DNA from 3 places in the Pedobacter antarcticus genome. Region 3 is predicted to be linked to each of the others. Evidence: riboswitches for the same ligand, from Rfam matches in the RefSeq annotation. Region 3 holds a riboswitch; each other region holds the start of a gene.
The links. A riboswitch is a leader RNA that binds a small molecule or an ion and turns the genes downstream of it on or off. The one in region 3 is predicted to bind S-adenosylmethionine.

Region 1 (4,709 bases), on a different contig from region 3:
GGAAAGGTCACCTCATTAGTAATGCCTTTAATGGTTAGATTCCCTTTGATCTGATATAGTCCTGAACCTTTACTTTGTGCAGAAGTGATTACAAATTTCGCCGTACCAAACTTTTCTACCGCAAAGAAGTCATCACTTTTAAGATGTCCCAGGAGTTTTGCATTGCCCTCCTTGTCTTGGATATCGGTAACTGTGATTGTCTTGGTGTCTAGTTCAAAACTTCCTCCTTTAAGTACGTTGTTATCTACTTCCAGTGATCCTGAACGTACCTGAATAGTGCCGGCGTGTTCACCAGTAACTTTCTTTGCAAGCCATGTCAGCTTACTCTGGCCAGGATCCACTTTAAAGGATATAGCTTTTTTACTTAGTTCCAGCTTGGTAACTGAACCCGCAGAAGCATACCTGGGCGCAATTGTAAAAGAAGAAAGCACAAAGACAGTTGTTACTGCAACTGCAGTCAGGGTGGTAATTTGTTTCATATCTGAGATTTTTAGTTTTAATATTCTGTTATTATCTGCTGGCAGTCTGCGTAGCAAAATAAGTTGCCGGTGGTACAGGCTCAGCAAGTAGCTCATCAAGTACTTTGTTGAATTTCTTCTCGTATTCTGAATAATACTGTCCGGTAACTGTTCCGGTATAGCCGGTATAAATTTCTCTCACTTCACCTTTACGGTCGATGATAATGGTTGTAGGATAGGCGACGAATTTATTAAGTGCTGGTAATTTGTCGGCAACCAGGCGTTTGTCTGCTAACCCGCCAAATAAAATATCATATTTGATTTCATATTTATCACGCAGTTTACCCAGGGTATATTTACCATACTCCAAATCATCTTTCTGTTCAAATCCAATGGCAATCGCTTCAACACCGCGTTCTTTATTTTTATTGAACCAGGGTGACAAGAAAACTGTCTGGTCGGTACAATTCGGACACCATGTACCCACGAGTTCTACGATCACGACCTTTCCTTGGTATTTAGCATCAGTTAAGGAAACCGGCTTACCAGTCAAATCCGGAAATGTAAATGCAAGCTTTTTTAACCCCGGTTTTAAGGACGTTAATGTGTAAGGATCCGGTAATTCGGCTTTGCTATCTTTTACACCTGTAAATTTCAGGTTGTCATAAATCCCCTGACTTATTTCACCGGATAAGGTTCCATCTTCATTGATCGTACCTCTGTAGATTCTGGGGCTGGGCCCACTAAATCCAGATAATACGAACTGGTTACCTTGTACTGTTCCTTCCAGTTCCCTGCTGTCCCCTGTAACCTGCATAACCACACCGGTCAGTTTGTTACCGACCTGTTTAAGAACGGCAACTTTATTTGGTACAGCTTCTTTTGAGAAGCCTTTAAACTCCCACTTACCTGTCAGATCGGCTGCTGGCGCAACGTCTTTACCTGGCTCCACGAATCGATAGTCCTTCCCTTGCTCTGCAGTGAAAGGAAGTGCATTACCACGAAGGCCCGGAACCAGACTTCTATATTCGCCGCTTATTTTTCCGTCACTCTCTATTTTAGCTACCAGGGCAGCGTCGTAGGTATTCATCTTAATAAAAAGCGAGTCTTTACCTAGATACTGGATATGGAAATCGTCCCTTCTGCTCCCGTTTAGTAAGGTAAAAGTTGCCGTTTCGACATCTTTACCCTTAAGTTCAAAATTAAAAGGCACTTCACTTTCACTTACTTTGAAAACGCCGCGCCAGATGCCTTCTTTAATAAATTTCCTGGCTGTTTTAGGGTCTTCTACAGTCTTTGTGAATGCCAGAGAAGAGGAAGAAATAAGCGTAGCAAGGGCTAGCACCTGTATTTTATACACATGATATTTCATAATAAAAAATTTTTGGTTTATATTAAACTGAGGTTATTTGGATAGCCAGGGACTCTATTTTCCTTTATTATAGGCTACGGTTAGGGATTCGGGTACAGGCTCAGCAATGAGTTCATCCAGAACTTTATTAAATTTTCGCTCATATTCCTCGAAGTACTTTCCGGTAACCGTCCCGGTATAACCGGTATATATTTCTCTGACATTACCCTTTCTATCAATAATAATTGTAGTAGGGAATGCCACAAATTTATTCAGCGCAGGCAACTTTTCAGCAACAACTTTCTTATCGGCAATTCCACCGAAAAGTATGTCATAAGTAATTCCATACTTATTTTTCAATGTACCTAAGGTATATTTTGCATACTCCAGATCATCTTTTTGCTCAAAGCCAATAGCGATTGCTTCTACTCCACGACTTTGATTTTTCTTAAACCAAGGTGCAAGAAATACGGTCTGATCTGTACAGTTAGGGCACCATGTGCCTATTGTCTCAATAATAACTACTTTACCTTTGTATTTTTCGTCACTTAAAGAAACCTGTTTACCATTTAGATCGGGGAAGGTAAATTCAAGTTTATTATATCCTTCTTTAAGGAAGGTTAATTTATAAGGATCCGGCAGCGCTGCTTTTTCACTACGCTGCGCATCGAACTTCACATTTTTATAGATGCCAAAACCCTGTTCACCAGAGATACTATTGTCATCATTAATTTTCCCTTTTACAATAAACGGACTCGGCCCGGTAAAGCCTGATAATTCAAATTCATCACCCTGAACTGTACCTTCGAGTTCTCTGGTATCACCAACCACAGTCATAATTACACCGGTTAACTTATTTCCGGTCTGTTTAAGCAAGGCAATTGATGCAGGAACTGCGTCTTTAGTATAGGTTTTGATTTCCCACTTACCTGAAATGTCATGTTTCGGTGCAACATCTTTCCCGGGTTCTACAAAACGGTAGGCTTTACCATATTCTGCCACAAAGGGTAAAGAATTACCCCGGAATCCAGGAACCAGGCTGCGATATTCGCCCGTCAGCGTACCATTATCTTCGAGTTTTGCCACCAGCGCAGCGTCATAAGTGTTCATCTTTACATAAATTGAATCCGCTCCGAGGCGTTCAACATGAAAATCGTCACGTCTGGCTCCGTTAATCAGCGTTAAGATGGCTGTCTTAGGATCCTTACCTTTAAACTCAAAATTAAACGGGACTTTTGATTCACTTACATTAAATACGCCACGCCATATGCCCTCTCTGGGAAGTGGCTTTGAACCGTTCGCAGATACCGTTCCCCCCAGTAATACTACTGAGGTCATCAGGCATGCAATTTTAGCTGAAATTGTAGTTTTCATCATCGTTATTAATTTAAATACTATAGTTTCATAGTGTTTAATAACATCGTACTGACCTTCATGTCCACGCAAATACCCTCTGCAGATGCAGGTATTCAACTGGATTTCCTTAACATGAAACGGTGAGTAACTTGTTATTGGTTAATTTATAATCTATTTCTAGATCAGTTTGAGCACTTTTTCCTATGGAAAGTTGCTAGAAGTTCAACGAGACTGCCTCTCCCTTCTTCTGTATAAATCAACTAATTAATGGTGGTGATTAATTAGGTACTTCCTGATACCCCGGTAGCTTATTAAAAGAATAAATGACCACCATAATATTCTATCAAAATGCCCCGGGGTACCAGGATTTTAAATGAGAATATTAAAGAATTACCTTTAAATGGAGGCCAAAATCTTAATTTATTAGAAACAACAGCGCAGACGATCTTCTGAACACAAATTCAGCATATTTTCTTTGAGCGGTCTACTGGATATCATAATGAGAGTTTTATGTTTTTGTTAATTATTTTTTATAAATATAGGGAGTATAGATCACTTACACAATTAAATCTACCAAAATAGTAGTATTAATTATTAAAACACTGATATATAGGTTATTAATATTTTAAACATGTTACAAATCTGTCTTAAATTATGTTGCACGATCCTTTTCAGGCCCAGAATCAGCCTGCTCACCTTAATGTCTTAACGCTTAATTAGCGATGTTGTCCGGACAAATGGCATCTGCTATATCTGATCTTTAAATATAGCAGATGACTTTGCATTTAAGCTACCTTATTCTGCGGGTTTCCAACCCACATTCGCTGCAGTCGCTGTCTCCCCGTATTTTCCTTTTTCATTAAAATAATCTTTACCTCCAAAAGTATAAACCGGTTGTTTCACAAGATCCAGCTGTAACTGAGGAATTGGATATTCAGTGGGGGTTCCGCCTACCAGCAGGTTATTACGCCGCATAAAAGTGAAAGGGATAAATGCCCCCCCTGCCCCATCGATTTCTATCGCATATTCGTAATGCAGAGCCTTTCTCAAACTGTCTTCATCTGGAGCAACATTAGGCAGACCTCCGGCAGATTTTCTGGATGCCGTAGCTTCATTCAACAGGTTCGCTGCTCCCGAATAATCCTTTAACCAGAATTTAGCTTCAGATTTCAACAGTCTGAGCTCTTCAGTAAGGAAGTATGGATTTACTGCACCCGGGGTATTTAAGGTATTCGCTACATTAAACCATCTTACACGGGTGTAATTGGTAAACAAGCCACGTCCCCGGGACTCAATCAGAATTCCGAAACTGGTCGAATATCCAAAATACTTATAGAACCGCTGATCTTCACTCTCAATAGCGGGCAAAATACCAGTCTGCGGATAAATCTTAGGTGTTTTTCCTGTCTTATCAGCAAGATAAGCAACTTTCAGATCCGGTGGAAGCCAGCCTGAGCCATCAGAATTACGCTGTAGCAAGTTAGTGAGCAGCTGATTATAATAACCGCCCGTAACAGTGCTTATCATATAATCCTGAGTGATTC
Region 2 (4,709 bases), on a different contig from region 3:
GTACCTCACTCTTAATATCCAGAGCCTCCGTTAAAACAAAGCTTCCGTTAAATGAAGGATAAAAATAAGACCGGTTTTGCGCCGGTAAAGTAGAAGACCAATCATTACGTGCCGTAATATTTGCAAAAAGATAATTTCTGAAACCAAGTTGCGCGGAAGAATAAATACTGTAAGATTTCAGCTTATTATAAATATTTGACGAAGTGAGCGGATCACGTGAGTTATTCAGCGCATACAAACCGGCTACTGCAAGACGCGGTGCACTCTGATCATTCTGCTCGATATACCTCGACCGGATATTTGCCCCTACGAGTGCTTCTAGTGTAAAGTCAGAACTTAGTTTTTTATTAAGATTCAGCGTCCCATCTGTATTAGTCTCACTAACAGTGAAAGCACTTTCTGTATAAGAGCCGAAAGGCGATCCGTTCGTACCGTAAGCTACACGAACCTTTCTGCGGTCATTATAATAATCTGTACCTGTACGAAAATTAAAGTCCAGACCATCAATAATTTTGTAATTCAGACCTACGCTTCCAATTAAACGGTTTCTGTTTTGGGACACCGTATTTTCGTAGGCAACCCAGTAAGGATTAGAATAGTAGCTATTATTCCAGTTGAACGTATTTCCGTCTTCATCCAGATAATTTTTGAGCTCATTAATATCTACCTGTCTTCCAAACCAAGCGAACTGAAGCATTGTACTCGTAGACCTTGAGCCACCAGTTCCAGGAAGATTGTCTGAGCCAAGTTTGCTATAATTAGCATTGGCGGTGAGACTCAATTTCGGTGTAAGCCTTAATGTTGTGTTCAAGGTCACTGAATTTTTTCCCTGACCTGAATTCGGAACTACACCGACCTGTTTTAAATTATTATATGATAACCGGTAATCAAATTTCTCAGTTGCATCTGCAATTGCAATACCATTATTCAATGAATATCCTGTCTGAAAGAAATCACGTACATTATCCGGGTGTGCGACAAATGGAACCGCGACACCTTTAGAAAAGAACTGAGGCAATAAACGTCCATCCATTCTTGGTCCCCAGCTTTCATCGACCCCATCATTCAGACCCTTTCCTTTTCCATCTACATAACTGAACAGGCCTTCAGAACCCTGGCCAAATGCATTTTGATAAACAGGCAATGTAGCAATAGTCTCCAGCACAGTATTGGAATTTACTGTGATGCCCACTCCTCGTTTTGATTTACCAGTCTTCGTTTTAATGATGATGACACCAGCCGCAGCACGCGATCCATAAAGCGCAGCTGCATTTGGCCCCTTCAGTACGCTGATCGATTCTATATCGTCTGCATTAATGTCCGAAATGGCATTAGCATAATCACGTGCACCTGCAGAATTCAATTGAGAATTATCCACCGGAATCCCATCTACTACGAACAGAGGCTGGTTATTTCCTGAAATGGAGGTTTCCCCACGTATCACCACTCTTGAGGAACCCATGTCTCCCTGACTGTTCGTTACTCTCACACCGGCGATTTTTCCAGCCAGCGCATTAACTAAATTCGTTTCTTTCGCCTCCGCCAAATCCTGACCCTTGATTTCCTGCACGGCATACCCCAATGATTTTTTTTGCCTGTTAATACCCAGTGCGGTCACGACAACTTCATTAAGCGCATTTTCAGTCGGCTGTAATGTGACCAGTAATGCGCCTGCATTTCTATTAATCTGGAGTTCCTGTACTTGAAAACCTATATAAGAAAACACCAGTATGCTTCTGTCCGGCGCGACAATAGAAAAAGAGCCGTTGATGTCTGTAGCAACCACCTGAGAGGAGCCTTTAAGGGCTACGGACACACCCGGTAATGTCTCCCCCGTGGAGGCTTTAACAACTCCTTTAATAGTGGTATCCTGTGCGAAAGTCAGTTGTGAAAGCAATATCAGGAAGAGTATCGCTGACAGTTTTATACTTTTAAACATAATTATTGATTATTGATGATAAGAAAATTTAGACATACCAATCCCACTGCGGCTTACGTCCGCTTTTTTTTAAACTCGAAATATAACAGGAGGTGTCTTTAAAATTTGTTTGTCCAGACAGCCAATACGTAAACGTAATCCGGTCTGGCTGAGGGTAGATCACTCTTAGGTAATGTTTTTACATCTGTACTCATTTAAATTAAACATCCAATACAATTAAAAGCGGCAAAAAAAAACACCGCTGAAAATCAGAAGTGCTTGCGTTTATGTCAGACATAAATTATTTGCATTCAACTGACTTAACTACCCCGGGCTGTCCCGGGATGGAATTAGCACCATTTCCATTTTCACGGACGGTTGCTAAGGCTTCAAAGGGCCATTCCCTCCACCTTTCTTGATAAGTTCTTTAAAATAACCGGGGCAAATATATCATTCATAATTTAAAAACTACTTATTCTGTAGAATTTATTTGAATATTTTTTATCTGCGCATAATAGCCAGCTATATTTGACTATTTAATTAGTAGCCTAATAAGCTGACCGATGAAAATAAAAAGCTTTTTATTAAGCTTTTTCAGCTTCGCTTTATCAGGCCGCTATATTTTCTCCGGAAGAAAGTATACAGTTTTGCATTTGGTCGATTTTCATTTAAAAATCATCCGCTTTTCCCTCGCTCCTTATTCGATTCTGACCGAAGGAACAGCGAAGGAAGTCCGAAGAAACAGCAAAGGAAGTGGGAAGGAAATGTTAACCACACCAACACAAGACAAGGATTAATCAATAGTTAATTTACATTTATAAGGCCATTATTTCATTCATGTAACCTATATAGGCCTGCTTATAGTTCATATCAGCATGTTCAGGAGACGAAATGTAGGACTTAAAATCTTCCAGATCGCTTTCAGTAAACCCAAGGCGGTTAAAAAGCACCTTGTCCATTTCCCAATTCAAAGGGTTTACTTTCAGAGATTCCATTCGTTTAAATAGCGACAAATTTTCACGAAACTCTCTGTAAGCGACTGTCTGCCGGTAGTAAGCTATATAAGTTACCATTGTCTGATAAGTTGCGGGCCTGCCAATCCTGGCTTCTCCTAATAAAATCTCCCTTAATACAGGTGCTTTCAGCAATTCCACATCAAGACTGTCAAATGTGATATACGTTTTGAGCGTAAGAGTGTCTACGGCAAACAGGCTATCCTTACTTTTTAGCTCGTGTTCCAGAAAATATGGTCTGTCTGAAAGCTTACGCGCACCACTTCTGGATTCCTGTGCAGATAGGGTAAAAGATAAACAGCAAAAGAAAATCAACACGAATACAGATAGGTCACATTTTTTAACAGATTTCATTCAAATAGCTATTGAGCTCGGCATTATTGCGGAGACAAAGATAAACTAAACAGGATATTCGCTATATAAAACCTTAAGAGCTTTAGAAATTGATAGATTTTTTTCTCAGTCCAACCTAAACTCACAGCTCAAGCCTGATCGACTTTTCCATTTTGCCAGATAAGGAATTTGGATGAAGCTTTAACCAGTTGCTTACGCAAAATGAATGCATCTATGGGGAAATATACAAAATACTATATAGGTATTTAGTATTTGTAGAGTTAGTTAGATTTTAAATAGGAAAAATTTCAACAAAAACTATGATCATGTTCAAATAGAATCAAATGTTATCTTTTATATAAAAGATATTTGCTTAATTGTACTATGCAAGAACTACATAAAAAATTATTGTCTATGCGGGCTACCCAGTTCCACGATATTACGGCCTTCAAAGATCTTTTTGTAGAACTTACAGTCAGAAAGGGAATGTCACTGGACAACAGTGGATATTCATATCCTACTTTATACTATGTAGAAGAGGGACTGGTGATGGGTAGCTGCATCATCAACGAACTAACCTATCCTTCCTGGATAATCGACAACGGATTTATATCGCCTGCCGGGGTCTTTTCCAATCAGTTACCATTCGAAGAAAATATACAGGCAATTGAAGAATCACGGGTGTATGCACTAGAGATGAATACAGCGGAATTGATACTTCGGGACAGTCCATATTTATGTAAGCTATTTTTAGAAATACAGGAAGAAAGCCTTCATTTAGCCAAAGAAAGAGAGATCCTGCTCCGAATGACAAATGCGAAAGAAAGATTTAACGCCTTTGCTAAAAACCAGAGATCAGTTCTGTTCAGGGTTAATGCAGCGATATTAGCTAAGTTGCTTAATATGAGCAAAAACCACTTGTTTAAGATTAAGAAATCATACTTGCTGAGAAAATAAATTAAAACAGAACCCAGGATATAAGTTTACATTTAGCTATACAACTAAATGTAAACTTGAGTATACTCAACATACAAGTGATGAAATCTCCCCCGCTGTCACGATGAAATTTCTCGATATAGAAGGAACATTGCACTAAAATTTCCTCAATTGTCGTCAACGGTCAGGTCAACTCTCCCGTATAGCAAATGCGCTCCAAGAGCCAGAAACGTAAAAAATAAACCAACCATAACGACCCCATCCCATTGGTAATATCCCCAGGCTAAAGATGCCAGATAAGTACCTATCGAACCACCTATAAAGTAACTAAACATATAAACTGTATTCAGGCGATTGGTCGCTCCCAGATTTAAGGCAAAAAAACCAGCCTGATTCATAATATGCATGGATTGTAAACCCAGATCAATAAGTATTATGCCGCAAATTAGCCCGATATATGTATACCCGGCAAAATAGAAAACTACCCAACTCAAAATAAGCATCATAAT
Region 3 (4,709 bases):
TATCGGTTAACCGGTTGTCATAATTGAAACGCCCGGTAAATCTTTCAAAATCCGAAGGCTTCACTACACTCTCTTGTTTTAGATAGCCTACACCAGTATAGTAGGTACTTGTTGCAGAACCTCCTTGTGCAGATACTTCGTAATTTGAAGTTTTTGCAGTTCTGAACAGTCCGCTTACACGGTCATATGTGGGCTGGGAAGTCGGATCTGCGAACGGAAGCACAATAGTGGAAGGATCTTTCTTCTGATCCAGTCCTGTATTCAGCACCGCCTCATTAGCCAGCATCGCTGTCTCAGCGCCACTAACGCTCTTGAATTTATTTACAGCTTCAGACCAGCCCTGATAAGTACTCAGGTTGATTTTCGCTTTAGTGTTTAAACTACCGCGCTTAGTCGTGACCAGCACAACTCCATTAGCGCCCATAGATCCGTAGATGGCTGTTGCACTGGCATCTTTAAGGATAACCAATGATTCGATATCTTCAGGGTTAATATCTGCAAGTGGGTTTGATGCAGTCTGGTTACCCAGACCGGCCCTGATGGAATTGCTACTATTTACAAATACACCATCGATAACATATAATGGTTCTACAGATGCATTTATCGAGTTATTTCCACGAATCCGGAAAGTGATACCTCCACCAGGAACACCGGAGTTGGAAGATACCTGTACGCCGGCAGCTTTACCCTGAATAAGTTGATTGAATCCAGATCCGCCGGTTGCAGTCAGGTCCTCTCCTTTTAATGTGGTAATAGAACCAGCGATAAACTTACGTTCCTGGGTACTGTAGCCTGTTACAACTACTTCGCTAAGTTGCTGAAGATCGGGCTCCAGTGCAATCACTTTACCGATATCCCTAAGCTGAACGGTTTTACCTAAGTATCCGATATAGCTGAATAAAAGACTTTTTTCTGCTTCAGCAACACGAATACTGAATGTCCCGTCAGTATTGGTTAATGTTCCGGACTTCTGCCCTGAAACCCTGATACTCACTCCTGGTAAAGGCTGCTGATCAGTCTGATCAACCACTTTACCAGTAATGGTCCTGTCCTGCGCCTGGACTTCCAGAGCGAATAGGACCCAAATTATAAATAGTAATTTTGTTTTCATTTAAGCTGATTTATAAGAAACAGGTATGAATTCAAACAGGTAGATGGATGGCATAGCAAAGCCACGCTACAGTTCCAACCCGGAATTTTCACACGAAATAATAGATATAGCTATCCCTGGCCCCCTATTCGGGCGCATCATTTTATAGCTGAAATTAGAAATGAAAAGCCGTAATACGGCTTGTATGAGGCAGGATTATGCCATCATACAACATCGCATGGGAGTCATGCAATCAAGAGAAACTGGAGAAAGTGTAATAAGATTAATCGACGTCTGCACAGCAGGGAGAGACCTGGAATTAATTTGGTTCTGAGTCATGTTTATTGAGGTTAATATAAAGGGTGTTTTTTGTGTCTGGATTATTTATCGAAAAGTTCTTTTAATTTTTGCTGTAATTCTTCTCCGCGAAGGTTTCTGCCAACAATGACACCCTGAGGATCTAACAAGACATTGGAAGGAATGGCTCTTACACCATATAATTTCGCTGGCGCACTATCCCAGAAAGCAAGGTCTGAGACCTGCGTCCAAGCTAAATGGTCATCTTTGATAGCCTTTTCCCAGGCTTCTTTGGTTTTGTCCAATGAAACACCTAAAATCTCAAAACCTTTATCATTATACTGTTTATAGGCAGCTACCAGATTTGGATTCTCTTTTCTACATGGAGGACACCAGGCAGCCCAAAAATCTACCAGCACATATTTACCCTGAAAATCGCGCAGATTTACTGTTTTTCCTTCTGGAGTAACCGAATGAAAATCCGGTGCTTTTTTTCCTACACTCACATTTCCCAATACGGTAACCAGCTCATTCAGAACATTTACATAGGGTGTGTTTTTCAGGGAAGGGTCAAGCAGTGCAATATTTGTCTTAATTTCTTCAGGGCTTAATCTATAAGAGAAGTCGCGGTATAAGATATAAGCTGAAACAATCGAAGCGGGATTAGCTTTGATAAACGCTGACACGTCGACATTTCTTTCTTTTTTATAAGCAGCGAACAGATCTTGTGAGGGTGACCCTGTTACTTTGGATCCTCTGTAATAAGCAGCTGTGTCCAGCTCCACATTTACCGCTCCGCTTTCCAGAAATAAATAAAAAGGACTTTGATCTTTATAAAGCGTTACGCCGTAGAGTTCCGGCAGCTCCAATTGTGTTTTAAACTGGAACTTCCCCTCATTCAGACTCGCTGAATCGATAGTGATAAAAGATTTGTTGTAAAATTTCTGCAAATAGATTTTACCAGATTTCAAACCGGGTACAGTACCTGTAAGCGTTAGTGGTTTTTTATCCGCTGCCTGTAAAGACAAAGTGCTTAGTAGTAAGCCTGCAGTTAAGATTTGTAGCGTTCTTTTCATTTTATCTTCTTTTAAGGTTAACTATACTGTTAAACTCCAGAAAAATAATAATGCTTCATTACCTTCAAACGGGGTAAACTACATTACTTATATTTCTCCTCTCGGAGCTGGAATTAGCACCTTTCATTCCTGCAGCAGGAGCGGAGGTTGCCAAGACGTTACAGGGCCATTCCCTCAGTCTTTCTTTATAAGTATAGTCGGTATTTTTAATTACCAGGTCAAAGATATAAAAATATACTACTAAATCAATAGATATTATTTTAAAATATTGAAAACACTCCAAAAATGCATTTTTTGACCAAAAAAATTATAAACTGAGATAAAGTAATGCTGCTAATCCTGCCCCGATCATTGGCCCTGCTACAGGAACCCATGCATATGACCAGTCACTTCCTCCTTTATTCTTAATAGGTAATAAAGCATGTATAATTCTTGGTCCAAGATCCCTTACCGGATTGATCGCATAACCAGTAGTTCCACCTAAAGATAATCCAATTGCCCATACCACAAATGCAACCGGAATTGCACCAACAGTACCCAACCCTATCGCTGTTTTAGTCTCTGTAATCTGCGCCCTGGTGATGTAAAAAACGGTGAAGATCAGAACAAACGCCCCGATAATTTCACTTAATGTATTAGAAAAGTAGTTTCTTATCGCTGGCCCTGTACAGAACACAGCCAGGATTAAAGGTGCCGAATTGGTTCTTTTAAAATGATCTGCGTAGACCACCCACACCAATAATGCACCCGCCATTGCGCCCAGCATCTGCGCCGTCATATAACTGAGCACATCAGCCCATGGGAATTTGCCGGCAACCGCGAGTCCGAACGTTACCGCAGGGCTCAGATGTGCTCCGCTATAGGGCCCGGCGATTGTAACCCCTGTAAAAACAGCCAGAGCCCACGCTGTTGTAATTACAATCCAGCCACTATTCTGGCCTTTCGTATCATTTAAAAGGACATTGGCTACCACGCCATCACCCAGTAATATCAGGACCATTGTCCCTAAAAATTCAGCTGCAAAAGGTGTCATATCTGATTGTATAAATGGAAAATTATATTGCCCGGTTGAAAATTAAATTACACGTCTTCCGGTAATTCATCGTTCCAGCTTTGCGCTGCATGCACAGCTCTCTTCCATCCTTTAATTGCATTTTTAAGCTTATCCGATCCGCCCTGTGGCTCGAATACTTTTTCCGACTGCCATTGCTGACTAATCTCGTCAACGCTTTCCCAGTAGCCTACCGCCAGTCCTGCCAGGTAGGCTGCCCCTAATGCAGTCGTCTCCACTATAGAAGGCCGGATCACATTACAGCCTAGAAGATTTGCCTGGAACTGCATCAGCAAGTCATTAGCTGTTGCACCTCCGTCAACCCGCAATTCCTTTATCGGCATCCCCGAATCTGCTTCCATTGCTTTCAATACATCCATGGTCTGAAAAGCAATGGATTCTATTGCAGCCCTTGCGATATGGCCTGAAGTAGCGCCCCTGCTTAACCCAACTATGGTTCCCCTGACGTCAGGTTTCCAATACGGCGCTCCCAGTCCCGCAAAGGCGGGTACAAAATACACGCCCCCGTTGTCCTTTACACTCAAAGCCAGTTTCTCTACATCTGCGGAATTCTGGATAATACCGAGCCCATCACGCAGCCATTGAACGACTGCGCCCCCTATAAAAATACTACCCTCAAACGCATACTGGATCTTTCCGTCAATCTTCCAGGCAACAGTGGTCAGCAAGTTATTTTTAGAGGCGATAAACTCCTCACCTATATTCATCAGCATAAAACATCCGGTTCCATAGGTGTTTTTAACCATGGCTTTATCCAGGCACATCTGTCCGAATAATGCGGCATGCTGGTCGCCGGCAATTCCGGCTATTGGGATTTTTGAAGCAAAGATGGTAGTCTTGGTCTCCCCATAAATTTCGCTGCTCTGTTTAACCTCAGGAAGCATAGATGCAGGGATATCAAATAAGTCCAATAGTTCCTGATCCCATTCCTGCGTGCGGATATTAAACAGCATTGTTCTGCTGGCATTGGTAATATCTGTAACATGGACTTCTCCACGGGTAAAATTCCAGACCAGCCAGGTATCTACTGTTCCAAAGACCAGTTCTCCAGCTTCTGCTTTTTCGCGCGCACCAGCGACATTCTCAAGTATCCAGTTAATTTTAGACGCAGAAAAATAGGCATCAATTACTAATCCGGTCTTGTCCCGTACCAGCTCTGTCTTTCCCTGACGCT

Region 1: it holds a riboswitch for S-adenosylmethionine, as region 3 does, so the genes downstream of both, BLR53_RS11850 (peroxiredoxin family protein) here and BLR53_RS13540 (TlpA disulfide reductase family protein) in region 3, are expected to answer to the same signal.
Region 2: it holds a riboswitch for S-adenosylmethionine, as region 3 does, so the genes downstream of both, BLR53_RS00910 (SusC/RagA family TonB-linked outer membrane protein) here and BLR53_RS13540 (TlpA disulfide reductase family protein) in region 3, are expected to answer to the same signal.

What each region holds. Positions count from the first base shown of each region.
Region 1 covers NZ_FNGZ01000005.1:57,813-62,521, reverse strand. The annotation lists gene BLR53_RS11860 (YceI family protein) at 1-479, opposite strand, end outside; gene BLR53_RS11855 (peroxiredoxin family protein) at 511-1,830, opposite strand; gene BLR53_RS11850 (peroxiredoxin family protein) at 1,885-3,186, opposite strand; SAM riboswitch class I at 3,327-3,423, opposite strand; gene BLR53_RS11845 (RagB/SusD family nutrient uptake outer membrane protein) at 3,961-4,709, opposite strand, start outside.
Region 2 covers NZ_FNGZ01000001.1:201,943-206,651, reverse strand. The annotation lists gene BLR53_RS00910 (SusC/RagA family TonB-linked outer membrane protein) at 1-1,939, opposite strand, end outside; SAM riboswitch class I at 2,236-2,343, opposite strand; gene BLR53_RS00905 (hypothetical protein) at 2,482-2,715, shown strand; gene BLR53_RS00900 (hypothetical protein) at 2,734-3,285, opposite strand; gene BLR53_RS00895 (hypothetical protein) at 3,649-4,221, shown strand; gene BLR53_RS00890 (MFS transporter) at 4,368-4,709, opposite strand, start outside.
Region 3 covers NZ_FNGZ01000006.1:128,198-132,906, reverse strand. The annotation lists gene BLR53_RS13545 (SusC/RagA family TonB-linked outer membrane protein) at 1-1,111, opposite strand, end outside; gene BLR53_RS13540 (TlpA disulfide reductase family protein) at 1,471-2,463, opposite strand; SAM riboswitch class I at 2,548-2,657, opposite strand; gene BLR53_RS13535 (MIP/aquaporin family protein) at 2,771-3,496, opposite strand; gene glpK (glycerol kinase GlpK) at 3,544-4,709, opposite strand, start outside.